DNA from 2 places in the Radiobacillus sp. PE A8.2 genome. Region 1 is predicted to be linked to the other one. Evidence: a T-box and tRNA genes for the amino acid it is inferred to sense, from the RefSeq annotation. Region 1 holds a T-box; the other holds one or more tRNA genes.

Region 1 (15,834 bases):
TTAACATTTTCCTGCTTTACAAGTTTTGAAAGGATATCTTGTCTATAATTATCTGGATGGTCTAGAGAACCGGTGTAATAAATATTGGAATCCGCTGAAAGAGATGGTGTCCAACCCAATTCAATGTTGCCATTCACATAAACATCTCCATAAATATTGGCATCTTTAAGTCTAAAGTTACCATTAACATAGACATCACCATAAATATTACGCGTCCCGCCCCACAAAGTTAAGTCTCCATTAAAATGAAGATTGCCCGGACTACTTGATGAACCTAGTCCTGCAGCTCCACCGTCAAAAGTAGTAGAACCACCAACATAAATGTTAGAGACGTTACTTAGAGAGCCACCGCCAATTTCACTACCTTTCAAATCTCCTTTTACAACTATTGTCGCCCCTGCTCCATTTATTTGCCTTCCATTAAATACAAATTTCTTTCCATATACAAAAACATTCTCATCTACCAAAAAATCGCCGAGATCCTGTGAACTTGCAGGTAATGTTATTGGCAACGATGCATTTAGAGTATTAATCGTTGTATTTATCTGGTATTCTTGATTATAATCGGTCCCTAACTCTAAGGTTACATACAAAGGCACAGTCGTGTTCACAGAAAGACATGTTTCACCTGTCGATGTTTGATTTAATGCAGCACCATCATTTTCAAATAAAACATCGCTCATACCATGTACCGTAATGTTTTCACTACCTATTATATTATTTTGATTTGAATCAGAATATATTTTTCCATTATTATAACAAAGCTTGTAATTATCACCTTGATGCGCTGTCCTCAATTGCGTTACGATAATATTAGCTTCTTGTCTTAAATCAATATGTGACTGCGTTATTTCGCTATTATTCATTGATGTTATAAGTACACTTGACACGATCCCTACAATCATAGTAGAAAGAGTCAAAGTTGCTAATAATTCAACTAAAGTTAAGCCTGTCTGATTGTTAAACATATTTTTCCGCATTTTAATAGATCACCCAATTAATATTATACTCTAAATTGACAAAAAGTTGGTGAAAGTTGTGAGGTTGCTTAAGAAATATTTGTCGAATTCCCTCGGATTAACACTAATAGAAATACTTGCTTCTCTCGTCATCTTAGGTATTATTCTAATTAGTTTTTTTACTTTTTTTAGTCAAACAATATTTCTTTCAAAAAAAGTGGAAGATAATCTGACTGCTATAAATGTTGGAGAAAAAATATTGTATGAAATGAAAGATACCTATACACCAACTGATTCTGCAGAAACATGCCCTGGAACTAATCCAATTACGTTACCTTCTTTATCCGCGGACAATGTTGGTCAGTATTATTCAATTAATAATAAAAACTATTACCCGAATATTACCGTCTGCCAAACATCTGAAGAAGAAGTGCTTGAATTATATCAGATTCACGTTGAAATCTTTGATGAAGACTCAAAGCTATTAAGTGAAATCTTTGATTACATGGAATGAGGAAGATAGCATGAAAAAAAATATTATTAATCAACAAGGCTATGCTCTTGTACTTGTGTTGCTTACTATAACTGTTATTGGCATACTAACTCCACCCATAATAAACAGTTTACTAAACAGTACACAGCAGTATCAACGAAGTGAGGAAAATATTCAATTACAGAAGTTAATTGAAATGGGGAAAATGTATGCTCGGAAAGAGATTGAGGTTGTCCTGACACCCTTGCCTACTAGTTTAGATGAAGCAAAAGCAACATTACAATCAAGTTTAACTATTGAGGAAGTAAGTTTAGATAGTTCAAATGATAATATGTCCTTCACCGTAAGTTATAAAGATTATGTGATAGAAGCAAATGAGTTAAAGATTACCTATGAAATTACAGCCAAGCTTGAGGATAATAATGAAGTTCTCGCAGAAAAAAACGAATTTGAAACGTTCATAGTAAATAAAGAAAACAGCTAATCTCTTGTAGCTAAAATAATAAAACCCACCTTACACTTTTATTAACGGGTTCGGTTGAGAGGGAGAAAACGTAAAATAACATAGTTTTTGGAGGTGCAATTAACATGCTAATTCGCACCTCCATTTTTTATTGTTATATCAAAGTTTTTTGAAAAAATTCTGTACTTTAACATGCCAATTAGCACCCTATTTAGTATACTGATTCGCAAGCGTACAAAAAATATTGTACTACTGCTAAAAGGTATGTTATTTAGCGTGTTAATTTTTGTGCTAATTTCAGTGTTAAAACCCATGTTAATTGGTTATGCTAATTAAAAATAAGATAAAAGGAGTGTTTTCATATGGAATTTATTGAACCTAGAAATATTAATGCTGATAAAGTAGATTGGCTTATCTCAGAACGTGTTAGAGCTATCGTCTCTTACTACGCAGAATACACAGAATACACGGAAAGCGATGTAGTGGATAAACTATTGCTAAATATACTGGATGACAAAAAGTTTATAGAGTGGATAAAAGACAAAAGAAACAACAAGCGGATTATTAAGCAGGTGAACCTAGAACATTTAATAGAGGAAAAGGAAGAGGAAGTTGGCTAAGCTAAAAAGACTACTCTCAAAGGACGACGTTATATTAGAAGTCGCTAACCCTGTTACGGAAGAGGAGCTGAAAAATAGACATAAGGATTATCATGTCTTACCTCCAAGGAAATTTGGAACAAAGTACAGAAATTTGTTGTTTAAACCAGTTGAATTTACCCTTTTTAATAAGGGTTATTCTCTTCAATTCAACTTTTGTACAAATCCTTACTGTAAGTGGCAAGGTCTACAACAAGAGAAATTTGACACAAAGGGAAAGCCCAGTCGTTATAGATTAGATGCTCCAGGTGATGAAAGAAAACAGATTAAATGTAATCCTGATCCAGTAAATCCTAATAGAGGTGCTACACTTGGTTGCAAGTCTGCCGCATTATCTAACTGGTCTATTTCCGAAGAAATACATAGATTGATTCGAATAAATAGCATAAAGGTTGATGAACCTGCTTACAACTTTCATAAGGAAGGATGTTCTCAACACGGGCAAACTCCCTTTAAATCACCATTCCTATTTTACAGACAAGGGAAAAGTAGTAGCACGGGTGCTCAACAATGGCAATGCAAAACATGTAAGAAAAAGACAACACTCAGACCAGATGGTAAAAAATCAGTTGTGTATAATCAGAAGCGCAGCGAGATTAATCTCTTATTTACTAAGTTATTGCTAAACAGAGAACCAATAACTAGGGCTTGTGAAGTGTTAGAAATTGCAGATGGAACATATTATGAAAAATTAGAATTTATTTACCGTAGATGCCTTGAATTCCTAGAAAGAAACGAAATCAAACCATTGCAAGAAAAAGAATTTAAAGAGATGTGGATTAATACAGATAAAATGAATTATCATCTAAATAATGTACGCAAGAAAGGGATGGGCGGCAGAAAGTATAGTGATGTTGAGGATTCTGTTTTCCCTACTAATGTGGTTATTAGTGCTGATGTATTTTCTAGATATGTGTTTAGAAGTGACGTATCTTTTGATTGGGATGCTTCTCTTAGTGACATTGAGGAAGATACAATTCAATTTAAAGATGACCATTTAGGAATATATGCTAGAAAAAATGCGAGGTTCACGAAATTCTCTTATTATCCTCAAGAACCTTCTGCAAACGACACCCAAACAAAAGCAGAATATAATTATGATTTGTCTAGGTTCGAAAAAAGAAAGAAATATGCAGATGGATTACACGTTAACTCAACTTACACAAGCACTGCCCATTATTGGCTCATTAAAGAATTGGTAAATGCGTCAGAATGGCGTTTCATTACAGACGAAGATAGTTCTCTTATTACGGCTATCTTTCGAGTATTTGCAATGGAAATTCGGTTAAGCGATGGGCATCACTTCTTATGTCAAACTGATAAAACTAAATCAAGGAAACAAGCTCGCCAAGAGTTTAGTGATGCGAAAAATGTTTTGCTAGAATGGGGTGATAACAATGGATATAACACAAGATCACTCAGAAAGTTAGCTAAACTGCAGCTAGAACAGTTATTTGAAAAACATCGCTTTCACAAAGAGGTTAAAACATCAACTGGTTCTCATTTTAGATATGCTGACAATCCCATAGAACATCCATTAGCTACCATAGATAGAGGATATCGTTCCTTTGATTGCACCACCAACTTATCATCAGTGGAGCCAAATGATATTGCGGAACTAATATTAAATGTAAATGACAACGCAACTAATGCCTTTATTCAGCAAATAAGAAGAAGACTCTCGATACTCGAGAGGCCCTTATCAACTGCTAGGGCAGATTTGAAGAGCTATATTTACGCCAACTTCAACCCTAAGTATGCTCAGATGGCCATAACTATTTTGAGAACTTATTATAATTTCTGTTTACCTTATAAGACTGGCAAGATAAATAAGACACCAGCTCAACGTTTAGGTATTGCAGATAAGATTTTTGAACTGAAAGATATCATTTATTTAAGGTGATAAAATAACAGAACTAAAAAGGAGCTTGGAAATTCAAGCTCCTTTTTAGTTCTGTTATTAAGTTTCTTCCTTATCTAATGTTTTTATAAAATCGTGAAGTTCTTCTTCACTCTCTCCTTTAAAAATAATACCTTCGTGATCTGTCATGATATATGTGATCGAATCTTCAAATAATCCTAATAGCTCTTTCTCGTTTTTAACTTCACTGCTAGAACGTCTCATTGATATTGTGTGAACTGGAACATCCTTATCAATTTCTGGAGGAGAGAATGATCCGTTTTCATCAGGTTTCAAATTGTAAATGTAAAGTCCATAATCGCCTTCACTCGCTGTCATCTCTAAAACAATTTCCTCTTTTGTATAAGGATTGATGGTTACCTTTTCTGTTTTATAAGTCGGTAGATTTTCATTATCTAAAAGCGCATCAATCGTGACTAATTCTTTTTCATAACTCCCCTTGATTTCAACAGACACTTTTTGCCCCATTTTTAAATCATCAAGGGCTTTTGCTTCGGTTGTTTCTGCTAAAAATGCTTCAACAACCTTTGCATTTTCCTCTACATCCATTGTTTCTCGTTGTTCTTTTGTTAATGTGTCTCCTACATAAACAACAAATGAATTTTCTTCCTTGTTAATGTGATTTATTTTTCCTTCAATAGTCACTGTATCATTTTGCGCACATCCCGTTATTAACAAAGATATAAGTGTAATAATGCCAACATAAACCTTCATAAAAAACTCCCCCTTTATAAAAATAACTTACCATAAGAAGCCCTCTTCCTTATTGAAGTATTTGCTTCGTTTAAGATCGATACTTCACAATCTCACTTAATTGTATCACTAAATGGTAAGGATTTACCAAAAAAACAAGAAAAAACAGACCCAAGATTGGGCCTGCTAATCTCCTTGATATTTAATTTGTTAATTAACATGCTAATTATACAATTAGAAAAGGAGTTATTTTCATTGCTAATTACATTTTTCTCCCTCTCAACCGAACCCGTTAACACTTTTATAAGGTGGGTTTTATCATACATTAATCATTTTCTCATATACCGCAACTTTATTCCGTCCCTTTTGCTTTGCACCAACATACATCGCACGATCTGCGTGCCTAACAAGTTCTCGCGGATCTTCACAATGATCTGGATAAGAGGCTACACCAATGCTGGCTGTTACTTCAACACTGATTTGCGACTCTTCGATTAAAATGTGCTGGTCTAATTGAAACGGTATATCGGATATCGCACTATGGATGGCGTTGGCGACATATTCGCTCTGCCCTTGGTCAATTCCAGGAAGTAAAACAACGAACTCTTCCCCGCCATAGCGTGCAACAGTTCCTTCTTCTCCAACGACATTTAATAAACGTGTTGCTAATTGCTGAAGGATTTCATTCCCGCTTTCATGACCATATGTATCATTTATCGCTTTAAAATGATCTAAATCTAACAATATTAATGATGCTCGTTCGTTGTTAGATTTGCATGATTTTTCAAAAAACTGATCCAAATACTCCTCCATATAGCGATAATTATATAAATTAGTTAATGAATCTCGTTCACTTTTGAATTTTGTTTTTTCATAGTTATTAGCATTTGTTATCGATACTGCAAGATAGTTCGTTAAGATTTCTAAAATCATAATTTGATATCTTAGATATGCCCCTTTTCGTTTAGAAACTAAGGTGACAACCGCTACGATGTGATTATTTCTTTCAACTGGTAAAGATACAATGCTTTCCCCAACAATTTGGAGATCAGGAACATCCATTTGATCCCATTCTTTGTGCGATTGATAATGTACTGATTCTCCTCGTCCCCATACATTACCACTAATAGATTCAAACTTATTTAAGCGAATATTACCTGGAAACGGCAACTTCTTCTGTGTATCATGAAATCGAGAGAGTTCCAAATATTCATCATTTACTACCTCATAAACAAAGGCATAATCAACTGGCAATAAATTGGTTACACGTTCTACAAATAGATCAATTACCTCATTTACTTCTAATTGCCCCGTTAATTCATGCCCAATTTCGCTCGTTCGTTTTAGGTAATAATTTATGTTTTGCGTTTTATAATAGAGGGTGAATATAAACGAAATACTTATAAATGGTACGCCAACATAGAAAATTGCAGTAACCCCAATATCAGCATACAAAATATATAAAATAAGGCCAACAGGTAAAGTGAGTGCTGTTGTTATTAAATCCCAGATCAAATCTTTATCAAAGATACGTTTCGCTTGCCCGTTAATTATTCGTTTAAATAGCATTATAATCAGCTGATTTGTCACGAATGCCGAAATAACATAACCAATGACGGGTATTATTCCTTGGAGTGTCTGATAATTTATTATCCCATGCCCCCCACCTAATAGGCGATAGACAAAAGCAGATAAAACCGATACACATAAAAACATAAGTAAATTGGCTGGTAACCGGTAATGCTCACTTATACCAATTCGCAGCTTAAAAAATAGGACGAGTACAGCAATTTGCGTTAGAATGACCTCAGCTAATATTCCATAATATAGAAATACAGCAAATCCTACTGCATTGATGAAAAAAACTGGTGTATTGTTCACAATCAGCGGAAAAAAAGCAATAATGCACATTAATAGGCCAAAAGCGATAATTCCCAACCATTCTACCGAAGTTTCAGAATGTATTATATGTGGGATTTTCATTAAAATAACAGGCCAGATGCAGAGCCATGCAACCCATAAAGAAATTTGCTTTCTTCTTGATATCATACTTTTTACAACTCCCCAAATAGTTCCTTATACTTACTTAATCTGAAAAAAGCACGGCCGATTTGTTCCTGTTATATACAATTATAGACATTTATTTATAGCTTATCAATTACTTTTTTTCTAAATTTTTCCTTATTAAACCGATAAAATGTAAGGATCCTGTTACAAATAAAATCGTTTCTTTATTTGTTTGATCAGCTAAAAATGATTGAAGTGTCAGTTTCCAATCATCTGTTACAACAATTTCTTTTCCAGACGCCTGCATTAAATCTTCAACAGTCGCAGAACGTGGATGGTTAAAAGAACTTGCAGTAACCATATCAAAATCAGATGTAAGTGCCGTAAGCATTTCTTTTATCGGTTTATCTCTAAACGCGGCAAAAAGCAACGCCTTCTTTTGACTTGGATAATACCGTTCTACCGTAGATAAAAATGCTGTAACCCCTTCTTGATTATGGGCGCCATCTACAATAACCGTTGGATTATCATGTACTTGTTCAAATCGTCCACGTATGACTGCTGTTCCAAATGCTGCTATAGTGATTTTATCAACTAGCGTTAGCCCCTGCTCTTTCAATTTTTCCAGTCCCATACACGCAAGTGCAGCGTTACCTACCTGGTGTTCACCTTTCATCGCTAAAATTACGTCAACTAATTTCTGATTTCCTGACAAAAAGGTAAATGACTCTTGCTTTTCGGTAGTAAGCTTCCGATCTACTATACGGAATTCTCGGTTCAACTCAAATATGGGTGCATTTTTGATTTCTGCTTCCTGCTTGATAACTTCACGTGCTTCAGGTTGTGCTACTCCTGAGATAATCGAAACCCCCCCTTTGATTATCCCAGCCTTATGACGTGCAATTTGCTCATAACTATTGCCTAAAAATGGCGCATGATCCATGCCTATGTTCGTGATAATACTTAAACACGGCTCAATACAATTCGTAGAGTCGTCCGTTCCACCCATATTGGTTTCGATTATGGCAATATCGACTACATCAGCAAAATAAACAATCGCAAGCATAAAAATAATTTCATATTCTGTCGGAGGGTCGCCTGTCACATCAAGCCCATTAATTACTGGAGCTAATTGATTCATACAATCAATAAGTGAAGTATCCGACATAACTTCATCATTAATATGAAAATGATCGTTGATTTTATCAATACTAGGAGAGGTATATGTACCAACCTTATAACCGTTCTGCTTCAAAGCTTCTTTCATATATGTAAGTGTAGAGCCCTTACCATTTGTTCCGGCAACATGAACAGCTCTTATCTGTTTCTCTGGGTGATCTAACGCGTCTAGCATTTGATCCATTCGAGATAATCCTAATTTAATTCCAAGACTTCTTCTATCCTGAAAGAATTGGTATACTTCTTTTATATGACAAAACATCATCAAATACCTGCCTAAACTATAAAATTTAATATAAAAGTTATTATACCAATAATTATCAACGGAAAGATAGGAAAGGAATGTATCTATGCATCTTCATGGTTGGGTAATTTATAATGGCCATTTGGCTGAACATAAATTTTTAGATTATGCAGAGTGGATTAAACAAGCTGCAGCCAAGCAAGACATTACCATCGATATAAAAAAAAATAACCAGCTATTATCAATATTAGATATGAATACATTTCATTTTGTCGACACTCTGTCAGCAAACAAACCAGATTTTGTTTTGTTTGCCGATAAAGATATTGCATTAGCTAGACAATTAGAATATATCGGTATCCCTGTGTTTAATAGTGCAGAATCGATTGAGATAAGTGACAATAAAATCTCAACTTATCAAAGATTGACACTGCAACGACTACCAATACCCAAAACAATTGTCGGGCCGAAAGTATTTCCTGGTGTGCGCAGTATTGACATCCCTGTATTAGACCAAGTGATAGAAGAACTTGGGGGTTTTCCCTTAATTATTAAAGAAGCGTATGGTTCGTTTGGAGAACAAGTTTATTTAATTGATTCTAAACGAGAATTACAAGACAAGATTAATTCGATAGAAGATAGACCGATTTTATTCCAACAATTCATTTCCACGAGTTATGGAAAGGATGTCCGCTTAAACGTTGTCGGTGACGAGGTTGTCGCATCGATGCTGCGACAGTCAAGTGGTGATTTTCGTGCCAACGTATCCGTAGGTGGTACCATGCAAGTTTATCAGCCATCTCACTACGAAAAACAGCTCGCAATAGCGGCAACAAAGGCGATTGGAGCTGATTTTGCAGGCATTGACTTATTGTTTGGTGAAAACGGACCAGTTATTTGTGAAATTAATTCTAATGCGCACATTAGAAATATTTATGAATGTACTGGCGTTAATGTTGCGGATTTTATGATCAAGTATGTAGTGGAAAAACTTGGAGAGGGAGAATAGTTTTGAAGGTAGGATGGTTAATTTACAAACAGGAAGATGCCGTTAAAAATATGTCCTTCATCGACTGGTTTATAGATGAATGCAAGCAGCAAGAACTAAAGCTTGTCCTCGTTTACAGAGAGCACTTGGATATTGGTGTTTATAACGGAAAGTTAGCTCTGCACCAAAACAATCTGGAGTGTAAACCACCTGATTTCGCAGTAATACGGACAATCGATCCATTACTGAGCCAACATCTCGAGCTGATGAACGTTCCTGTGTTTAACTCGTCTGCTGTATCGATGATGTGTAATCATAAAGCAAACACCCACCAAGCATTAGCTCAACTCCAGATTCCAATGGTCGATACAGTTTTCCTAAAGAAAGATCTGCTTCCTAGTAAGCCGCCACTTTCCTTACCCGTTGTAATGAAAGCTGCAACAGGTCGTGGTGGCAACCAAGTTACAATGATACACACACAGACTGCCTGGGAACAATTCAGCAAGCACACCTACGCTGATGATGTAGTTGTTCAAGCTTGTAATGTGCAACTTGGGAAGGATGTACGAGTTTTTGTAGTAGGAAAAACTATTGTCGGGGCAGTGCTTCGCGAAAGCACTACAGATTTTCGTGCCAATTTTACACTCGGTGGAACGGCGAAATGGTATGAATTGAATCAAGTAGAACTCACACTTGTCCAATCAGTTGTCGATTATTTTGATTTCGGAATGGTTGGGATCGATTTTTTATTTGATTATGACGGTAATTTACTTTTCAATGAAATAGAGGATGTTGTAGGCAGTAGAACGTTGAGTGAGGTTAGTAATGTAAATATTATTAAGCTTTATGTAGCTTGGATAAAGGAAAGGATCTAACCCCAAATAACAGTGACTCTTTACGGATTGTATTAGCTAGAATTCTATATTTACTAAAATTATTATTCCCTACTATCGTTAAAAGACGGTCTGCAAATAGTGTAGGAATAGTTATAAAACCTGCATTCATATTCAGGAAAGATTGACAAGATAAGATGGATTGTTCGTAACACAAAATATTGAAATGAATACAAAAAGGGAGCATAAGCCATTTGCTTATGCTCCTTAGCTATTTTATGTTTGTAATTCCTTCATTCTCGCTTCTACCTTCGCTCGTTTATCCATATAATCCTTTTGCTTCTGTCTTTCTTCTTCAACTACTTTTTCTGGTGCTTTACTTACGAATCCTTGGTTGGATAGCTTCTTTTCTACAAGTTCGACTTCTTTTGTCCATTTATCCAATTCCTTTTGCAAGCGAGCAACTTCTTTGTCAACATCAATTAAGCCTTCCAATGGTAAATACAGCTCCGCTCCAGTAATAACCGCTGACATCGCTTTTTCAGGTGCAATGACTTTGGTAGCAATCGTTAGTTCACTTGGATTACAGAAGCGTTCTAAATAGTGTCTGTTCGCTTCTAACTGGCTAACGATCGTGTCATTTTCTGCTTGAATGAGCAATTGAATTTGTTTCGACATTGGCGTGTCAACTTCAGCACGAATGTTACGTACAGAGCGAATGATTGCTACTAAACGCTTCATTTCATCTGCTGCTGTTGCATCGTGCAAGTCGTTACGCGCTTCTGGCCAAGCTGCTTGTGTAATCGATGCACCTTGATGTGGTAACTGCTGCCAAATTTCCTCTGTGACAAATGGCATAAACGGATGTAACATTCGCATGATTTGATCAAGTACATAAGCTAAAACGGATCTTGTTGTCTGTTTTGCTTCTTCGTTTTCACCGTAAAGTGGAAGTTTCGCCATTTCAATGTACCAGTCACAGAAATCATCCCAAATAAAGTTGTATAAATGTCTGCCCGCTTCACCAAACTCGTATTTATCGGCATTTTTTGTTACAAGCTCAATCGTTTCGTTTAATCTTGTTAAAATCCATTTATCCGCAACTGATTTTTCACCAGATAGATCGATATCTTCATATTTCATATCTCCAAGGTTCATTAGTGTAAAACGAGAAGCATTCCAAATCTTGTTGATAAAATTCCACGTTGATTCTACTTTTTCCCACTGGAAACGTAAATCCTGACCTGATGTCGAACCTGTTGATAGGAAATATCTTAGCGAATCTGCGCCGTACTTTTCAACAACATCCATCGGGTCAATTCCATTACCAAGTGATTTACTCATTTTACGACCATCTGCGTCACGAACAAGTCCGTGAATAAGCACGTCTTTGAATGGACGTTGACCGGTAAACTCAAGGGATTGGAAAATCATACGTGATACCCAGAAGCCGATAATGTCATAGCCCGTTACGAGTACATTTGTCGGAAAATAACGCTTATAATCTTCTGCTTCTGTATCCGGCCACCCCATTGTCGAAAACGGCCATAGTGCCGATGAGAACCACGTGTCTAACACATCATTGTCTTGAGACCAATTTTCTGGATCTGTTGGGGCTTCTTTACCAACATGAATTTCACCTGTTTCATTATGATACCAAGCTGGTATTCGGTGTCCCCACCATAACTGTCTAGAAATACACCAGTCACGTGTGTTTTCCATCCAATGTAAATATGGATGCTCAAAGCGCTCTGGTACAAACGTTACTTTTTCATCATCAGATTTCTTTTGTAACGCAATTGCTTCATCTGCTAACGGCTGCATCTTAACGAACCATTGTGTAGATAAATACGGTTCAACGACAGCGCCACTGCGCTCAGAATGTCCAACAGAATGCATATGATCTTCAATTTTGAAAAGAATGCCTTCTTCTTGCAAGTCTTTGACAAGCTGTTTACGACACTCAAACCGGTCCATACCTGTGTATTTTGCTGCTTTTTCATTCATCGTGCCATCTTCGTTCATAACAAGAATGCGTTGCAAGTTATGACGGTTACCAATTTCAAAGTCATTCGGGTCGTGTGCTGGTGTAATTTTAACCGCACCAGAACCAAATTCCATATCAACATAGTCATCCGCAACAATCTCAATTTCGCGACCAACAATTGGCAATATAAGCGTTTTTCCAATTAGGTGTTTGTAGCGGTCATCTTCAGGGTGTACAGCAACTGCTGTATCTCCTAGCATTGTTTCCGGACGAGTCGTAGCAATTTCGATATGACCGGAGCCATCTTTTAACGGATACTTCATATGATAGAAATGACCTTGAATTTCCTCGTGAATAACCTCGATATCAGAAAGTGCTGTTTTTGTTTTCGGATCCCAGTTAATAATATATTCACCGCGGTAAATCAAACCTTTTTCATAAAGCTGAACAAACACTTCTTTAACCGCTTCGGAGAGCCCCTCATCTAAGGTAAATCGTTCTCTTGAATAATCAAGTCCAAGTCCAAGGTTTTCCCACTGCTTACGAATGAAATCCGCATATTCTTCTTTCCAACCCCACGCTTGCTCAAGAAATTTTTCACGCCCCAAATCATGGCGACTTTGCCCTTGCTCACGTAGCTTTGCTTCTACCTTCGCCTGTGTTGCGATACCGGCATGGTCCATACCTGGTAACCATAAAACGTCATAGCCTTGCATCCGTTTCATCCGGCTAATAATGTCCTGCAATGTTGTATCCCAAGCATGGCCAAGGTGCAGTTTACCAGTTACGTTTGGCGGCGGGATTACGATTGTAAAAGGTTGTTTGTTGTCGTCTTGTGTTGCTTCAAAAAATTTACCGTCAACCCAAAACTTATAACGGTCCTGTTCTACTGCCGTAGGATCATATTTCGGTGGCAAGGATACTTCTTTATTTTGTTCCAAACCAATTTCCTCCTTCAAAAAAACACTGTGATAAGATAAAAGCAGAAAAACAAAAAAATCCCATCATCCAAAAAAGGACGAAAAGGATTTATTTTCCGTGGTACCACCTTTGTTTATAGAAAAATACATATCTATACACTTCATTCAGGTAACGGCTCTGCACCGGCTTCTTCTACTATCGTTCAAAGAAGCAGCATCCAAGGCGACATTCCAAAGCAATCATCCTAGGAAATCTTTCAGCAATACGATTTCCCTCTCTACAAGCATTCACTTTGTACTCTTCCTTATCACAGCTTTTATTCGTGTTATTTTATATAATAGCTATTTTATCCAAAATAACACAAATAAGTCAACACCGAAATACTTTTTTATGCACAAATAGGCAAGGCTCTAACATACAATACACCAAAAGAAGATAAAGAGGTGAAATCATGGCACGTTTCTATCGATATCGGCTTCCACCTTGGTGTAGAACCTGGCTGCTCATTATTGAAAGAGCCTTGTTACCTATTTTGATATTCCAACTATGCCGTACATTATTTTTCCCGACAACTTTTGATGTTCTATTGTTAGGTTTTCTTGTCGGCTTATTTACTGCGTTTTATTTACAATGGATTTAGTCATCTTCAGCTGCCTGTTGTAACGCTAGTCTTCTTTCATATAAGTAATGCTGCATGGATAACCCGTGCATCAATCGTCTATATGATTGCTCCAGTGAGCGAATTTGAAATGGTTGTGCCTTTTTGGCATTCTTCTTTTCATAGCTTTCAATTACAGATAAATAGGAAGAAGGATACAACAAATAGATCGCCAGCAAACTTTTCTCGCTTGATGCTAGTGGATTATATTTTTCATATATTGGAAATGCATTAATCAGTTGATCCATATAACTGTCGTGATACTGAAAAGCATGATAGTAATAAATGGCTAAATCCGTCATTGAATTTCCAAAAAAAGATCGTTCCCAATTTATAAAATACGTTTGACTATTTTGATAGACCATATGCGTGGTCCTTAAGTTACCATGGCACATACAGGAGTATAATAATTTGTCCTCGGTAACATCTTCCAAATAATAGTCATACCAATCGTCCAGCTCGGAAAAGACTTGCTCTAAATCACGAAATTGCATACACACGCGTAATTCGAACGGGGACATGAAACGTCTCCGTTCGTACTTTTCCACGTAAGATAGCAACTTTCTGCGCAATTGTGCTAGTTGATTTTTCTCATTATCAATCAGCTTCTCAATATCCTTCACATCAATTTTTTGTTCGTTTTTTGTCTGTTTGTGAATTTTGGCGATGGAGGCATAAAACGATTCAATTTCATGCTCCGGCTCATCTGATTCTATTTGTTGTTTCCACGGGGAAAGATAATAAATTTCCTGTTGATCTTGAACAAAAATACCCCTATTGTTCGTCATATAAATTGGCACAATAGCGGACAATTGCTGTTGGCTAGCTGTTTGATATACATGTTTCCATTGATTAATATTTGTATCCTTTAAACGAGAGCGCTTCAAGGCAAAGGAATATTGTGAGCTTTGGACTTGGTACAACCGATTAGTTATTTGTCTAACCTCTGTTGGCGCTAATTGATACGCTTGTAAAACCTTATATATAGTTTCCATCATTCTCACTCCACTGCTTTTAAACTTTATCGTAAAGAGTTTGTTCAAAACGTACTTAAAGTACTCTTAAATAAAATCCCTTGTCACTTTAAAAAATGTGTCAAGGGATTGATTTCGAACATTATCGTTTAGCGTGTGAATGGACTGGAATATATAATATTTGCCCTGCTGCTATACTGTCATCTTCGAGTCTATTTGTCCTAGTTATGTGGAATGGGGAGACATCATACTTTTCAGCAAGTGATTCTAACGTATCCTGTTCTTGAACAATACACATTTTCATACTTGAGTAACGTTCCTCTTTATCTTCAAAAATATTTAGTAGATATGTTGTATCGTCTTTGGTACGCTCTTCTTTTTGTCCATCAAGATTATCATCGTCTTCCTGATAATAAGCATTATTATCATATCCATGGATGGAAACTACATCTTTTTTCTTTGTTCCACTTTCAATACTAGACGATTCTTCGATATCTGCCTCATCTTTAATTACTACTTGAGGCTTTGCAAAAAATTCGGCAAAGCTTTGCGATTTTTTCTTCTTTTTTGATTTTTCTTTTTCGGCAGGTTTTTCTACACTTTCTTCTTGTTCCTCACTTGCAACTACTTCTTCTCTATCTGTTTCCTGTTCTGGCTCTACCTCTAGTTCTGGTTCATCTCTAGCGATAGCATCTTCGAACGGTTTTCTCGCCTCTTCTTTCTCTTCCTCAGGCTCTGCCTTTTCTTTGACATCGAAAGAGAAAGATTCACCAGCTGGAGGGGGAGGGGGCTCGATAGGAGATGACTCCATTGGATAATCGTACGTATCTGGCTCTACAACTTCTTCACGATCAA
Region 2 (15,834 bases), on a different contig from region 1:
TTTCCAGGTTGTAAAGTACTGATATAACAGCATATAGGTTATAGCAACAAGTGACATATCAAAGGCAATCGCTCTCGGCGTAATTGGTATTAATTCAGTCGGATATATCCAGAATCCTAAATCGCTTCCAATCGCATCTAAGTATGTGGTTGGTATAACAGTTAAAGCGCCAAACAAGATGATTTCCATGAATCGTTTACGATCAAAAAACTTGATCCAAATTATCCAAGGAATGATTAAGAAAAGCACTAATAACCACCATGACCAACTAAAGAGCTCATAGGTAATCCATCTTTGAAAATCAGCTTGTATAAATTTCTTATGTAATTCTACGACATCCCACATCATTTCAATATTGCTTGTCATAAAATCTCCTTCATTTAATAATTCTTTTCTTTATTATGCTACCGAAGTACCAAGCACATCCAATAACTTTTGGATATTACAACACGGTTAAGATGATTTTGCCAGAAATACCCCGTTTACATTCATATATTTATCAAAGTAGTAAAGACTATCGCAATATAAATGTAAAAAAATAGGGGGTAAATTATGATGAAACACAATATTAAGTTAGCATCATCCGAAATTGGTTCCTTGTGGAGTAGTTACATGATGGAAAGTGCTTCACTACCGGTATTACAATATTTTTCAGAAAAAGTAGAGGATAAAGAAGTAAAGAGTGTAGTTCAGAAAGCACTTAAGATGTCTGAACATCACATAAAAACGTTAACCGATATTTTCAATGATGAAAAATTTCCTGTACCGATTGGGTTTTCAAGTGAAGATGTCAATGTGACAGCTCCACGACTGTTTTCGGATACATATATGCTTTATTTCCTTCGTAATTTAGGTGAAGCAGGTATCGTTGCTAATGGTGCAGCCTTCTCTATGGCTGCGAGAGAGGACATTAGAAAATTGTACAGAAATTATCTAAATGAATCAGCTGATTTAGAAGATGAAACAAAAGCGATTATGTTATCAAAGGGTATTTTTGTCCGTGCTCCTTATATGGATTTTCCCGACAGAGCGAATTTTGTTGAAAAGCAGAGCTTCTTACGTGGATGGTTTGGTGAAAAAAGAACGATTACAGCGGATGAAGCAGCTCACATTTTTATGAATTATACAAATAATACGTATGGAAAAGCGTTAATGATTGGCTTTTCGCAGGTTGCAAATTCAGAAGAATTGAGAAATTATTTCATTAGAGGACAGGAACTAGCTAGGAAAATCTTAAGAAAGTATCGATTAATCTTTGAAGAGAGTACACTTCCTGCTCCAATGACATGGGATTCAGAGGTTTCTAACTCTACAATTTCTCCGTTCTCTGACAAGCTCATGTTATTTCAAACAACGACATTAAATGCATTGTCAATTGGCAATTCTGGCGGCTCTTTAGCACTTAGTTTCCGACGAGATATCGCTGCCATGTACGCAAAAGATATTAAAGACATCGGATTGTTTGCTGAGGATGGAGCAAATTTAATGATTAAGAATGGTTGGTTTGAACGACCGCCACAGGCTTCGGATCGTGAATATCTTTCGAAGGAAAAAGATAAAAAATGAATTTAGAGTACTCAATCGAACGGATTGGGTTATGTAAGTGATATAGGACGCATCAGGTTATCCTGGTACGTCCTTGTCTATGTTTTTTATCTAGCAAAACGGTGATTACCGATCGTTATTGTTACTTCACGAGAAAGAATCCAGTTGCTTTTTGCTGTTCTAGGATTATAGAAGTAGATAGAGCCACTTCCTTCTCCACGGAATGCCAATGCTTCATTTACTGCACGGATTGCTTCTGCATCAGCTGCATTGTTAATGTAACCATTTTGAACAGGTGTAAAGGCATAGTATCCACCTGATGAGCGCTCATAAATAACACCTTTTATTGTGTCAGGGAATTCAGTATGATCGACGCGGTTAAGAATAACTGTAGCTACCGCAACCTTCCCTGCATAGGGTTCTCCTTTTGCCTCAGCATGAACAAGTTTTGCCATTAATTCCTTATCAGATTGAGAGATTGAACCCGGAATTACAATCGTTTCACCAGTATATAAAAGACTGCTACCTAGGCGGTTATTCGTTTTTTGCAACGTATAAAGAGACACACCGTACTTATTTGAAATTTTCCAAAACGAATCTCCAGACTGGACTTTATAGGATGCCGCGTCTGCTCCATTTGGCAACGTACATACACCTAAAGTAATAGCGGCTGTCAATAGTAAGCTTTTAATAATTTTCATTCGTTGATGACCTCCTAGTAGACTAGCTTTCTACTTAAGGCTATCAGCTGTAACATAGTAATTCACTAACCAAAAAATAGTAAATACTAGAGTAGATGTGGTATCTATTGATAGATATAGATAGAAAGAGTGTATGGAAATGCCTTCCTACAGTGAAAATATGGAATGTTTTGGTACACCTAGTCAATCTTGGATGGATTGTAACGAGTATTACAATGCTGTAATAAAAGATTAGGTTATTTTTTAATAATCTGCAAATAAGAGTTTTGACATACATATAAGAAATTGCTAATATGATAACAACATAACATATTAGTGACTAATTCATGCCGACTATATAACAACCAAATGTTGTTGTAGATAGCTGTGTAAAGTAATTATAAATAGACTAGTTAAGGGTCAGCTTCTCATTAGGAGAACTGACCCGTATTTTAAAATTGCTATTAGAATTAATGAATGTTGCTTTCAAATCGTAAGTTGCACATCAGTCATAGATTGAAGTTTAGTAATATCTCAAAAAATACTTGTGCAACAAAGCTTGTTAATATATATGTATGCAATTTTATATTGACAAGTGTTACAGTTATTTATATTATAATAATTATCCCAGAAACATTAATATAACGATTCCGTAGCTCAGCTGGGAGAGCGCTACCTTGACAGGGTAGAGGTCGCTGGTTCGAGCCCAGTCGGAATCATTCTTGAGAAGAGTCTGAATCCTTGTTGCTTAAAGGTTTTAGACTCTTCTATTTTTAATGGAAATATAATAATGAGGAACATGGTGTTCTCCCATTGAAACTGAATCATTGATCTTGTGTGGGGGTATTTTATTTTCAGGTTATAGGTGTGATGATTGAAAGTTGCAAATCAAGAAATTCAGTATGGAAATAGTTAATTATTATTTTATATTTAAACAAATAACATAAATGAAAGAAAGATAAATAGCCGCAATATTCGACATAGTACAACGCGTATCGATAGTCTAAGTTACAAAATAATGCAAAAATCTACGAATATTTCCCACTTACTTCCTATTTTAAGATATGATAGTATTTATAGGAACCGTAATTTTTTGTCAAGCAAATTCAATACGGGAGAGTAACTTTATGAGTAAGCAAACGATTAACAATCTATTACAAGACGAAGAAGTTAAAGGATTAAAGTTGTTTTTAACCATTTTTTATTTGTTTCTTATTGGTTTTGACTTAATGTACAACTATGCTGCACCGTTAGCATATAATGTACCAAAAGAAATAACTACAGGAGGATTTGGCATATGGTTTTACATCATATTCATACCTTTACTAATTCCTACCTTTTATTTAATTAAGACAGAAAAAGTATATGCCGTTAAGTATGTATATTTATTCAGTTTTATTGTTATCGATATTATTAATAATTTTCTTATTTATTATGGAACAACGAATATATTTGCAACTGGAAGTGCCGTTGAATTAGTGTTTATATTCTTTTCATCATTATTTATTAATAAAAGATACTTCTATTACACATTAGTTGGAATTATTGGTAAATATATTATTATAGGTCTACTATTTCAGTATTTAGAAGTGTTATTACCTATTGTTTTATACAGTTTCTTAGCTATACTATCTTACATATATTTAACTCGTTTTTATTCAAACCTTGAAGCGCGATTAAAGATAAAAGAAGAGTTGCAACAGTCTGAACAACTGGCTATAGTAGGACAATTGGCTACTTCGATTACCCATGAAGTAAGAAATCCACTAACATCCCTTAAGGGATTAACACAGTTGCAAAAGGAAAAGTACCCAGAAGATCAGTATTTTCAAATAATGACGGATGAGATTGAGAGAATTAGTTCAATACTTGATGATCTTCTTGTTATTGGGAGGCCAAAAGACACTGTTTTTGTGAAGAACGATATACATGAAATGATTAACTATGTTGTTGAAATTTTGAATCATAATGGTACACAAGATACGATTACAATTAATAATGAAATAGATAAGGATATTCCCGAGGTTGAATGTAATTCACAGCAAATAAAACAAGTATTAATCAATATCATTAAAAATGGTATGGAAGCTATGCCAGATGGTGGAAAAATAACCATAAAGGTAGAAAGCTTACAAAGTGATAAGATTAAAATAACTATAACTGATGAAGGATATGGCATTCCGGAAGCGCATCTTGAATTACTTGGTAATCCATTTCATACAACAAAATCAGGAGGTACGGGCCTTGGTTTAATGGTAAGCTTTAAAATAATTAAAGAGCATAACGGAGAAATTCAGTTTCAGAGTGAAGAGGGTAAAGGAACCACCGTGAGCCTTACAATGCCTGTATACCAACGTATAAACGATAAAAAGTAGGTGCCGAATCCATCAAAGACAATCTAACTAGGTGGGTTCTGGCACTTTTTAATTGAAACACAATATTCTAGATATAAATGCTTTTTGTTATGAAAAATGTTACTTTATTTTTAAGAGGAAACTTTGTTGGAAAATTTTTAAGTACAAGACCGATAGATATATAATGAAGTCGAGGTATGCATAATGAAAGAACAATCAATTATTAATGCCGATAGATGCTATCGGAAAGCGGAAGAAAAGGCTGCTGCCTATTTTACTTCACTTCTTGTGCAAATCGAAAAGCAGGCGTATGTGCCGATCTTAACGAAAGATTTCCAAGCTTGGAAACCAAACCACATACACCACCGTTCAATACTATCTTTATTTGTTCGTGGCCAGAGAAATTCGGATAAGTTGGGGTATCACAAGTATATTCAATGGCTCAATCACAGCGGCAAGCTAGAAAATTACTTAGATCGAAGTATCTCCTATATTTATATGAGGGATTTAGGTAAATCTTTGGCTTCGTCTGAAACACAGGATAGGATTCAAGATGTCGTCAAAAGCTTGAAAAATCAGGTGATAAATGATCAAGGTGACAGTGGTCAGGATTTTACTATGGCAGGTTTGTACCGGTGGGCTCAACGAGAAGGAGTTGAATCAGCGGTTATATGGGTAATTGATAAACTAAGGACAGTGTCTACCAATATTCCAAGTGGAATGGATGTGGAACATGCACAGCGTAAGCTTATCAAAACAATTGCCGGAGTTGTCATGCACGAGATGGAAGAAATGCATACAGAAATACAGGTTAAAGAGCGTACAAAAAAGCTTGATCGTGCTATTAGGCTTGGTTTTTCTTATGGTCTAACATATCCCTTCATTGATGATCTTCTTGATGCTGCAGTTTTATCTAAACAAGAAAAAGAGCAATATTCCGATTTAATACGAACGACATTAGTTTCTGGATCTGTACCTGAACTAGGCGAGTGGACAGGTGAGAATGCATCTTTAATCAAGTTCGTTCATTCAGAGCTTAGAGACGCTTTTGAATATATAAAAAAACACCAACCCCCTGAAACGGCAAATTCATTTTTCGAGCAATCGTATGTGTTTTTTCACTCCCAAGAAGTGGATCGGATAAAGCAGTTATCCAATCAAAATTATACGAATGAAGAAATCTATATTCCAATCATACTGAAATCATCTTGTTCACGCTTAATTGCGCGATCTGTAATAAGTGCATCTGAGGATGAGGGTTTTCAAGATAGAACATTCTACTATGGCATTTACAACCAGCTGGCAGATGATTTCGCTGATATGTTTAATGATTTGGAAGTAGGCGCAGTTACACCGTTTACTTACTATTTGAAATATCATCACGTTCGTCCTGATCTTATCAATCCTTTTGAGTTATACTGGGCGGTAATTACACACTTGATTCATGATGTATATCAATCAGATATGAAAACATGTGAAGTGATATTAGATCGCGCAATCAATGGGTTAAAGCGGTTTAAAGAACGAGTGGGTATAGAAGAATATAATCAGGTGATGAAGTTATTTACTGTAAATATGTCAACATTCAATCGAATTGTTCAAAAGCTGGTACGTAAAGCCGATGATGTGGATTTTTTTGATAAATTAATACGGGATCATTTTCTTGCGATTCTAAAAAATGATCGTAAGGAAAAGCAAGAATTTAAAAACCAAGTAAAATCAATACGTAAAGAAATAAACAGTATCTTATATATTCCTGAAACAGATTCTAGTTCTACTATGAATGATCCAATCATTGATGCGGCAAATTACAGTCTTAAAGGAGATGGGAAAAGGTTAAGACCAATTGTTACGTGGGTCATGGGCGTAAAGGCGTATCAATTAGACCGGTCAGCAATAATACCTCTTCTAAAATCATTAGAGTATATGCATACTGCTTCTCTGATATTAGATGATTTGCCATCACAGGATAACGCTTCAATTCGTAGAGGGCGCCCAACACTGCATGAGGTGTACAACATTGCAATAGCAGAATTAACTAGTGTCTTTCTAACCCAGAAAGCCACTTCAGAGCAAGCATCACTTGATTTTGATTCAAAGACCGTGCTTCGTTTGATAGAGTATTCTTCAAAAATGACTGCTGAAATGTGTAAAGGTCAAGCACTTGATTTAGAATCAAAAGGAAAACAACTAACACTAGAACAATTGAATTTAATGTGCTTTTATAAAACTGGACTCGGATTCGAGGCCGCACTTATTATGCCTGCGATTCTCGGTCAAGTCGAACAAGCCGAAATGAACGCATTAAAAAAATTCGCCTATCATGCTGGTGTCGCTTTTCAAATCAAGGATGATTTACTTGATGTAGAAGGAAATGCAAGTATGCTAGGCAAACAAATTGGTAAAGATGCAGAAAACAATAGCTCCACATTTGTATCAATCCTTGGTCATGAAGGAGCAAAAAAAGAAATGTGGGAGCATTTCTGTCTAGCAACCGAATCATTAGAGGATGTTCAAAATCATTGCCCATTTCTAAATCATTTTCTGAGTTATATGATTCATCGAAATTATTAGACCGTTATTAAAACATGGGATCTGCATTTAGTGCAAGCAATGAGCAGGAAAATGGAGAGGCATACTGCCTCTCCTACATACTTTATGAAAACAAGTCATTTACAATTCAATCCTCCATTCTCGACTATCCCGCGCATACAAACATTGTCCCAAATAATTTTCCTTTGTTCATTTGTTATTCATATTGGAATGCTACTATGTAAATAAATTATCGCTTATATGTTAAATAGATGATTGGTTGTTTATGAGAGTTAATTGATAATCACTCCACACACCGTTTTGTAACTGACTGTGCAATCTGCATATAATCAGCATAAGAGGTTCATAAAAAAATAGCTCTAGTATGAAATTCAAATGAAGCTAAAGGATGGTAAGTAAATGAACAAAATGAATACTGTTTTAAATGAATGGAAGGATTTCTTAATTGTTTACAAATTTGCATTAGATGAAATTAATACGAAACTAAAAATACTTAATGAGAATTTTCAATTTGTGAATGGACATAATCCTATTGAACATGTTAAATCACGTCTGAAAACACCAGAAAGCATTATCGACAAATTGAATAGAAAAGGATATGAAGTGACGACTGCTAATGCAAAAAAATTCGTGAAAGACATTGCAGGCATCCGAATCACGTGTTCATTTGTTTCAGATATTTATCGAATTTATAATATGCTTGAGCAACAAGATGATATTACAGTCGTGAAAAAGAAGGATTACTTAAAAAATCCAAAGGCAAATGGCTACCAGAGCTTGCATTTAATTATTGAAATACCTGTATTTTTAACTGATCGTAGGGAACCGGTACTAGTCGAAGTTCAAATTCGAACTATTGCGATGGATTTTTGGGCGAGCCTAGAACATAAGATATATTACAAATTCAATCAAAATGTTCCAAATCGATTGTTATCAGAGTTAAAGAATGCAGCCGATCAAGTTACTTATTTAGACAAGAAAATGGAAAGCATAAAAGATGAGATGGATAATGTAAAGTCAAGCTATGAAAATCAAAATGTCATTCGTCTCGATGATTACAAGTTAACTTAGAGTGCGTGTTCAAAAAGGTGAAAGAGAGGAGACAAGCCTTGAAACTAAAAATCTTGGTTATAGAGGATGATCCGTTCATTAGCGAGATCATTCAGCTGTATTTAGAAAAACATGAATTTGAGGTTACAATTGCTAGCGATGGTGAGTTTGGGTTAGATAGTTTTTATAACGATACGTATGATCTTGTTATCCTTGATATTATGATGCCCAAAATGGACGGATGGGAAGTGTGCAAGCGTATCCGTATCGACTTCGAAACACCGATTATCATGTTAACGGCAAAAGGCGAGACGTATGATAAGGTGAAGGGATTTGACTTAGGTGTAGATGATTACATGGTGAAGCCGTTCGAACCAGAGGAATTGGTTGCTAGGATAAAAGCTGTGCTAAAAAGAACTAGTTCAGGATTTTCTGCCAAGGAATGCGTAACATATCCCTCCTTAACAGTAAACCTTACGGAGTACAGGGTATATTTGAACGGGCAAGAAATAGACATGCCTTTAAAGGAAATATCCTTGCTGTATTACCTAGCATCTCATCCTAATCGAGTATTTACGAGACAACAGCTGATTGATGTACTTTGGGGCTTTGAATTCGATGGTGACCCGAGGACCGTAGACGTTCATATAAAAAGAGTTCGGGAAAAAATAAAAGACAATCCAAGTTGGACATTAAAGACAATCAGAGGCGTAGGGTATAAGTTTGAGGTGGTAACTAATGAGTAAGTTTCGCTCGACTATATTTCTGAAGCTGTTTGGTACATTTATTGGAACCATGTTCTTTTCTTTTATATTGCTGTCAACAATTGCATTTATATTATTTAGAAATGATATCGAAAATCGCCATAATAAGTTAACCATAGAACAAATCACTTCAATTCAAGAATTGTTAGATCAAGCATATCTAGAAGGATGGAGTCAAGAACTTGTAAAATCAACGATAAATTTGAGTTTATCAGGTAATAATGCCACATACTTTCTCTATGATAATAGTGGTGAGCTTTTGTATAAAGCTGGTGTCCAAACAGACTTAGTAATAGAAAAAAGTGTTGTAGAAGACGTATTGAGTGGCAAGGCAATTGATCATATCCAACGAATGGAAAACGATCCTAGAGTGTTGATCATGGGGGCACCACTGACAGGGAATTATCAAGAGCATGCCATTATTTTAACTACTTTAGAGGCCTATTACAATATAAACGCAGCTAAGAAATTGTTTTTATATTCCTTAATTCCAACTACCTTAATCATTGCTGTTATGCTGTTTTTCTTATCAAAAAAAATAACGGTACCTGTCAAGAATATGAGTGAAATCGCTAAAAACATAGCCGAGGGCAATTTTAAATCTCGAGTAAAAGTTAAATCAAACGATGAGATTGGAAGATTAGGCGAGACGTTTAATTTTATGGCGGATGAATTAGAAGGATTAGAAAAAATGAGAAGAGATTTTATCGCAAATGTATCTCATGATCTGCGAACGCCACTAACGTCCGTACATGGGTTCTTAACAGCAATTATCGACGGCACGATACCAAAGGAAAAGGAAAAACACTATCTCAAAATAATGAAAGAACAAACAGAACGAGAAATAAAGTTAGTCAATGATTTGTTAGCTTTATCCAAATTGGAAGCAAATAAATTAGAAATCAACAGGGAAAATTATAACCTTTCTGAGGAATTGCGGAAAATTATTGCCCGCATGGACTTAGAGTTAACAAAAAAGCAAGTTGAAGTACAATTAAATACAGATGAAGATAAGGACATATGGGTATATGCCGATCCAGATAAGATTGATCAAGTAGTAACGAACTTGATACGTAATGCGATTCAGTTTTCAACAGATAAAAGTAATATTGAAGTCTCATTAACAACACGAGATAACAATGCTGTTTTTACCGTGCGTGATTATGGTCCTGGTATTGATAAAGAAAATATAAAAAATATCTGGCAACGGTTTTATAAAGAAGATAAAGCAAGATCTCAAAAAGTGGGTACGGGAATTGGATTATCTATCGTAAAAGAAATTATTGAACTGCATCAAACAACAATTGAAGTGGAAAGTAGTCCTTCTCAAGGCACGAAATTCACCTTTACACTTCCTTTGAAAAAATAGAAGGTGGTCTCCGATGAGGTTATTTGAGACCTAATAATCGAGGTCCTTTAAAACAACTACCTTAATTAGTTTAGTCAATTTCATAATAAGGACTTTTAGTTATTCGCATCCATATATAGTCGTGTTGAACCGTAGCAAAAACTATATATGGATGCAGATAGCTGTATAAGGGAATATGAAGTTAACTCAGTTGGATGGAATTTTTTAAATATTTACTTGTTCATTTTCTGTTCATAATAAACTGGTAAGATGAACATGTTGAAAAATAGATAGAGAAAGGAATGTCATCGTTGTATTATGGACATTATTCGTATGTAGTGACTGACCGGTCAGTTAGTAGATTAGAAAGAAGGAGTGTTACATTTGAAGAAGATTATTGATTTTTCATTGAATAACAAATTTGCGATTTGGATTCTTACCATTATGGTAACAGTTGCGGGGCTTTACTCAGGACTAAATATGAAACAAGAAACACTTCCTGATATTACCTTGCCGAATATCTCGGTTTTAACAACTTATCCAGGTGCTGCACCAGATGAGGTAGCGGATGAATTAACCGTACCTATAGAGCAACGGGTGCAAAATATTACCGGAGTGGAACTTGTCACTTCATCTTCTTTAGCAAATGCATCTTCAGTCCAAATCGAATTTAATTTTGATACAGATATGGATGAAGTTGAAAATGAGGTGCAAAGTGCTTTAGCTAATATATCCTTACCAGAAGGAGCAAATGATCCACAAGTTTCTAGGTTAAGTTTAAATGCATTACCAGTTATGGCCCTAAGTATTAGTGATCCAGACCTTTCACTAGAGCAATTAACTACAACTGTAGAAGACAGTGTATTGCCTGTGTTACAAGGAATTGAAGGGCTTGCGGACGCTCAAATTTCTGGCCAACAAGTACAAGAAGTTCGAATGAAGTTTGATGAGGATGCGATGGCACAGTATGGGCTAACGCAAGAAACGGTAAAACAAATCATTCAAGCTTCTAATATTTCTTTTCCACTAGGGTTAACAAACTTTGATGGGGAAGTAAAGAACTTAGTCGTAGATGGTAATGTTGCAACGGTTGAGGATTTAAAACAGATGGAAATACCGATCACACCTCAACAAAATGGACAGGCTCCATCAGGAGAAATGCCATCACAAGAGCAGCCTGCATCTGAAGAGGTACCTACTACAATAGGGATACCGACAGTGCAATTATCTGAAGTTGCTGATATCGAAATTGTAAGTGAATCAGAATCGATTTCAAGAACGAATGGCGAAGAATCGATTGGTATTCAAATTATCAAAGCAGCGGATGCCAATACTGTAGATGTCGTTAATGCAGTGAAAGATGAAATAACAGGTTTTGAAGAGCAATATGGCTTAACAGTTACTTCTACCTTTGACCAAGGTGAACCGATTGAGGAATCCGTTAGTACAATGCTAAACAAAGCATTATTCGGGGCACTGTTTGCGGTATTAATTATCTTGCTGTTCTTAAGAAGTATCAAAACAACATTAATCTCGATTGTATCCATTCCTTTGTCGTTATTGATGGCAATCTTAATTTTGCATCAGATGGATATCACGTTAAACATCATGACATTAGGTGCATTAACGGTTGCAATTGGACGTGTTATTGATGACTCGATTGTCGTTATTGAGAACATCTATAGACGAATGGCCCTTTCTGGTGAAAAGCTTCAAGGAAAAGAGCTAATTCGAGAAGCAACGCGAGAAATGTTTGTACCAATCAGTTCATCGACAATTGTAACGATAGCAGTTTTCTTACCGTTAGGTTTAGTTAGCGGACAAGTAGGAGAAATGTTCTTACCATTCGCTCTAGCAGTGGTGTTTGCTTTATTAGCATCACTAATTGTTGCTGTAACAATTGTACCAATGCTTGCTCACTCGTTATTTAAGAAAAATCTTTATAACAAACAAGTGAACAATAAAGCTCACGAAGAGAAACCAAGTAAATTGGCAAACTTTTATAAGCGTATTTTAGACTGGGTACTTAACCATAAGTTAATCACATTCGGTGGTGCAACAGTTGTATTGGTTGCAAGTCTTTTCTTAGTCCCAGTAATTGGTGTAAGCTTCTTGCCTTCTGATGAACAGAAAATGGTGATGGCAACGTATAGTCCTGAACCAGGTCAAACGATAGAAGATGTGGAAGCTGTTGCGCTAGATGCGGAAACGTTTTTAAGTAATCGTGAAGGTGTCACGACCTATCAATACTCCATAGGTGGCGGAAGTCCGATGTCAATGATGGGCATGGGTGGAGGTAACTCTGCACTATTCTTTGTTGAGTATGATGATGAGTTTGAGAACTTTAGTGAAGAAAGCTCAGCGATTATTGACGTTTTAAATGAAGACACAGCGCGAGGAGAATGGGGAAGTCTAGACTTTACAGGTGCTGGTGGAAGTGGAATAGAGTTATTTGTTTATGGTGATAACTTAGAAGAAATCCAAGGTGCTGTAGATCAAATTCTTCCACTTATGCAAAATAAAGATGAGCTAGATAACGCAGAATCTAGTTTATCTGAAGCATATGATCAATATACACTTGTAGCTAATCAAGAGAAGTTGAGCCAATATGGTTTAACGGCCGCTCAAGTTGGCATGAACTTAAGTAGTACAGGTGAAGCGCCCGTGCTCACTACGGTGAAGCATGAGGGAGAAGACATTCAAGTCTATATTGAAGTAGAAGAAAAATCATACGAGAGTATTGATGATATTAAATCATTGGAAATCCAAACACCTTTAGGAACTACAATAACGATTGAAGATGTGATGGACGTTGAAGAAGGCAAATCACCGGATACAATATCACGTAGAGATGGACGAATGTACGCATCTATTTCTGCCGATGTTTTATCGAATGATGTGGCAGCTATATCAACAGACATTGAGCAGGAGATTACCGATCTAGATCTTGCTGGCACTTCAGTCGAATTTGGTGGAGTAACAGAACAAATTACCGAGTCATTCACACAGCTAGGCCTTGCAATGTTAGCTGCAATTGCGATTGTTTACTTTGTACTTGTAGTTACATTTGGCGGAGCATTGGCACCATTTTCGATTTTATTCTCCTTACCATTTACAATCATTGGAGGACTAGTAGCACTATGGATTGCCAACGAACCATTAAGTGTTTCAGCCATGATTGGGGCATTGATGCTAATCGGAATTGTTGTAACAAACGCTATTGTTTTAATTGATCGTGTCATTCATATGGAAAAAGAAGGAATGTCCACGAGAGAAGCACTGTTAGAAGCTGGAGCAACACGTCTCCGTCCGATATTAATGACAGCATTGGCGACAATTGGTGCATTAATACCGTTAGCGATTGGTGCAGAAGGTGGCGGACTTATTTCGAAAGGATTAGGTGTAACAGTTATTGGTGGCTTAACTAGCTCAACGTTGTTAACCCTAGTAATTGTTCCTATCGTATATGAAGTTTCTGCTAAAATTAACAACCGTAAAAAGTCATAGTAATATAGAAAAAATAGAATCTCCATAAGGGGATTCTATTTTTTTTATTCCAAATGTATGAGAATGTTTTGAGACCGAAAATTGATGCTTTTCTTGTGTACTGTTCTTTTGATTAGACCAGAAGTAGTTATTACATGTGTTTCAAAATTACTTGGTCAAACGTTAGGGCTTTATACGATTGAAACAAGCAGACACGGGTAGCAATTTGTGAACGAGCGTGAACTATTATTCAAAGACTGAAATTTTAAAAAGAGGTTAACACTCCTTAGAAATAGGATGTTAACCTCTTTTTTTACCAGATAAGAAAGTCTAGATCCGAGCACCAGAAACTGTGTGACTTAACGAAGGGCATTACGATAATTCATCATGGAAAGTTGACTAAAATCGGACTTGTCGTCCAACTTCGACATACCCCCTATGCGGGTGCCATGATTCCTTTATCTCAATCGATTAGCTTCAGTCGCTAAGTTTCTAAACTGGCCCCCGAGCTTTTCTTACTTTTGTAGCAATTTTTTCACACTAGCTAGCTTTACACACAAGCATAATACGTGAATGGCTGTTTCTAGCTCAGCCAAGGTTGGGAACGTTGGTGCAATCCGAATGTTTCGATCTTTTGGATCTTTTCCATAAGGGAATGTAGCACCGGCTGGCGTTAACTTAACGCCAACTTCTGAAGCAAGGGCAACCACTTCGTTTGCACACCCATCTAATGTATTTAAGCTGATGAAATAGCCGCCATTAGGTTCCTTCCAAGAAGCGATTTGCAATTCACCTAACTCGGACTCAAGTACATGAAGTACTTTATCAAATTTTGGCTTTATAATTTCCGCATGCTTTTTCATGTGATTCTCTAGGTTTTCAGCATTCTCGAAAAATCGAATATGTCTGAGTTGGTTAATTTTATCAGGTCCTATTGTTTGGACAGCGAGCTGTTTTTTGATAGCAGTAATATTTTCTTCACTAGCAGCCATCGCAGCTACGCCTGAACCAGGATAGGTTACTTTTGATGTCGAAGCGAATATGAATACACGATTCGGATTTTTAGCTTGTTTACACGCTGTTAGAATATTTTTTAGTTGATCTGGTTCGTCTGTTAGATGGTGGATTGTATAGGCATCATCCCAGAAAATTCTAAAATCAGTTGCTTTTGTTTCCATACGAGCAAGGCGGTCAACCACTTCATCACTATATGTAGTGCCTTCAGGGTTACTGTATTTTGGTACGCACCAAATCCCTTTAATCGAGGCATCTTCTTTAACGAGTTCCTCTACCGCATCCATGTCTGGACCATCCTCGAGCATGTCAACGGTGATCATCTCGATATTTAATGATTCACAAATGCTAAAGTGACGGTCATATCCAGGACTTGGGCAGAGAAACTTAATCTTAGGTGCCTTTATCCATGCTGTGTTACTATCTACTACACCATGTAATAACGCTCGTGCAACGGTATCATGCATAATCGTTAAACTAGAGTTACCGCCAATAATTACTTCGTTAGGACTTACTTTAAGGATGTCGGCAAACAATGCTTTCATTTCGTTCAGGCCATCAACACCACCGTAGTTCCTAATATCAATGCCTTCTTCAACTTCTAGTGAATCTGTAGATTTTACAATATCAAGTAAACCATCAGACAAATCTAGTTGATCTGGACCCGGTTTTCCACGAGACATATCTAGGGAAAGGTTTTCAAGCTTTACCGCTTTGTAATCTGTCTCTAATTTTGCAAGCAGTTGTTCTAATGCTGGATGATCTAATTTTTTTAAGTTAGTCAAAATTAATCTCCTCCCTGAAATAACACCTTTTAGTACATTTGTAATACGTTAAAGATTATGTGAGAATATGAGGGATTGTTATAAGCCTCAAACGATCAAGCGTACTATTTTATTTTAAATCTAATCTAGATTAATATTTTACCACAATTACTTATTTTCTTCAGTTTGAATATATCGATAATTATAAATTTTACAGAACAATACTAGAGATAAGCAATTATCGTATTGTCTAACGACAAATAAAGCTAACTGTAA

Evidence for each region. A T-box is a leader RNA that pairs with one kind of tRNA and senses whether it is charged. The one in region 1 lies ahead of ACI6MV_RS23365 (valine--tRNA ligase), so its partner is inferred to be a tRNA-Val.
Region 2: it encodes a tRNA-Val, which carries the amino acid that the T-box ahead of ACI6MV_RS23365 (valine--tRNA ligase) is inferred to sense. The anticodon was not compared.

What each region holds. Positions count from the first base shown of each region.
Region 1 covers NZ_JBJGXI010000070.1:2,163-17,996, forward strand. The annotation lists gene ACI6MV_RS23315 (type II secretion system protein J) at 1-980, opposite strand, end outside; gene ACI6MV_RS23320 (type IV pilus modification PilV family protein) at 1,060-1,473, shown strand; gene ACI6MV_RS23325 (hypothetical protein) at 1,484-1,936, shown strand; gene ACI6MV_RS23330 (hypothetical protein) at 2,278-2,535, shown strand; gene ACI6MV_RS23335 (insertion element protein) at 2,528-4,477, shown strand; gene ACI6MV_RS23340 (hypothetical protein) at 4,535-5,209, opposite strand; gene ACI6MV_RS23345 (GGDEF domain-containing protein) at 5,507-7,237, opposite strand; gene ACI6MV_RS23350 (bifunctional folylpolyglutamate synthase/dihydrofolate synthase) at 7,347-8,636, opposite strand; gene ACI6MV_RS23355 (ATP-grasp domain-containing protein) at 8,725-9,627, shown strand; gene ACI6MV_RS23360 (ATP-grasp domain-containing protein) at 9,630-10,481, shown strand; gene ACI6MV_RS23365 (valine--tRNA ligase) at 10,716-13,367, opposite strand; T-box leader at 13,438-13,667, opposite strand; gene ACI6MV_RS23370 (hypothetical protein) at 13,796-13,987, shown strand; gene ACI6MV_RS23375 (hypothetical protein) at 13,984-15,000, opposite strand; gene spoVID (stage VI sporulation protein D) at 15,122-15,834, opposite strand, start outside.
Region 2 covers NZ_JBJGXI010000026.1:9,745-25,578, reverse strand. The annotation lists gene ACI6MV_RS14415 (CBO0543 family protein) at 1-366, opposite strand, end outside; gene ACI6MV_RS14410 (DUF3231 family protein) at 556-1,566, shown strand; gene ACI6MV_RS14405 (cell wall hydrolase) at 1,653-2,246, opposite strand; tRNA gene ACI6MV_RS14400 (tRNA-Val) at 2,872-2,944, shown strand; gene ACI6MV_RS14395 (ATP-binding protein) at 3,353-4,600, shown strand; gene ACI6MV_RS14390 (polyprenyl synthetase family protein) at 4,784-7,153, shown strand; gene ACI6MV_RS14385 (GTP pyrophosphokinase) at 7,532-8,203, shown strand; gene ACI6MV_RS14380 (response regulator transcription factor) at 8,242-8,928, shown strand; gene ACI6MV_RS14375 (sensor histidine kinase) at 8,921-10,315, shown strand; gene ACI6MV_RS14370 (efflux RND transporter permease subunit) at 10,679-13,801, shown strand; gene ACI6MV_RS14365 (aspartate aminotransferase type Ic) at 14,296-15,579, opposite strand.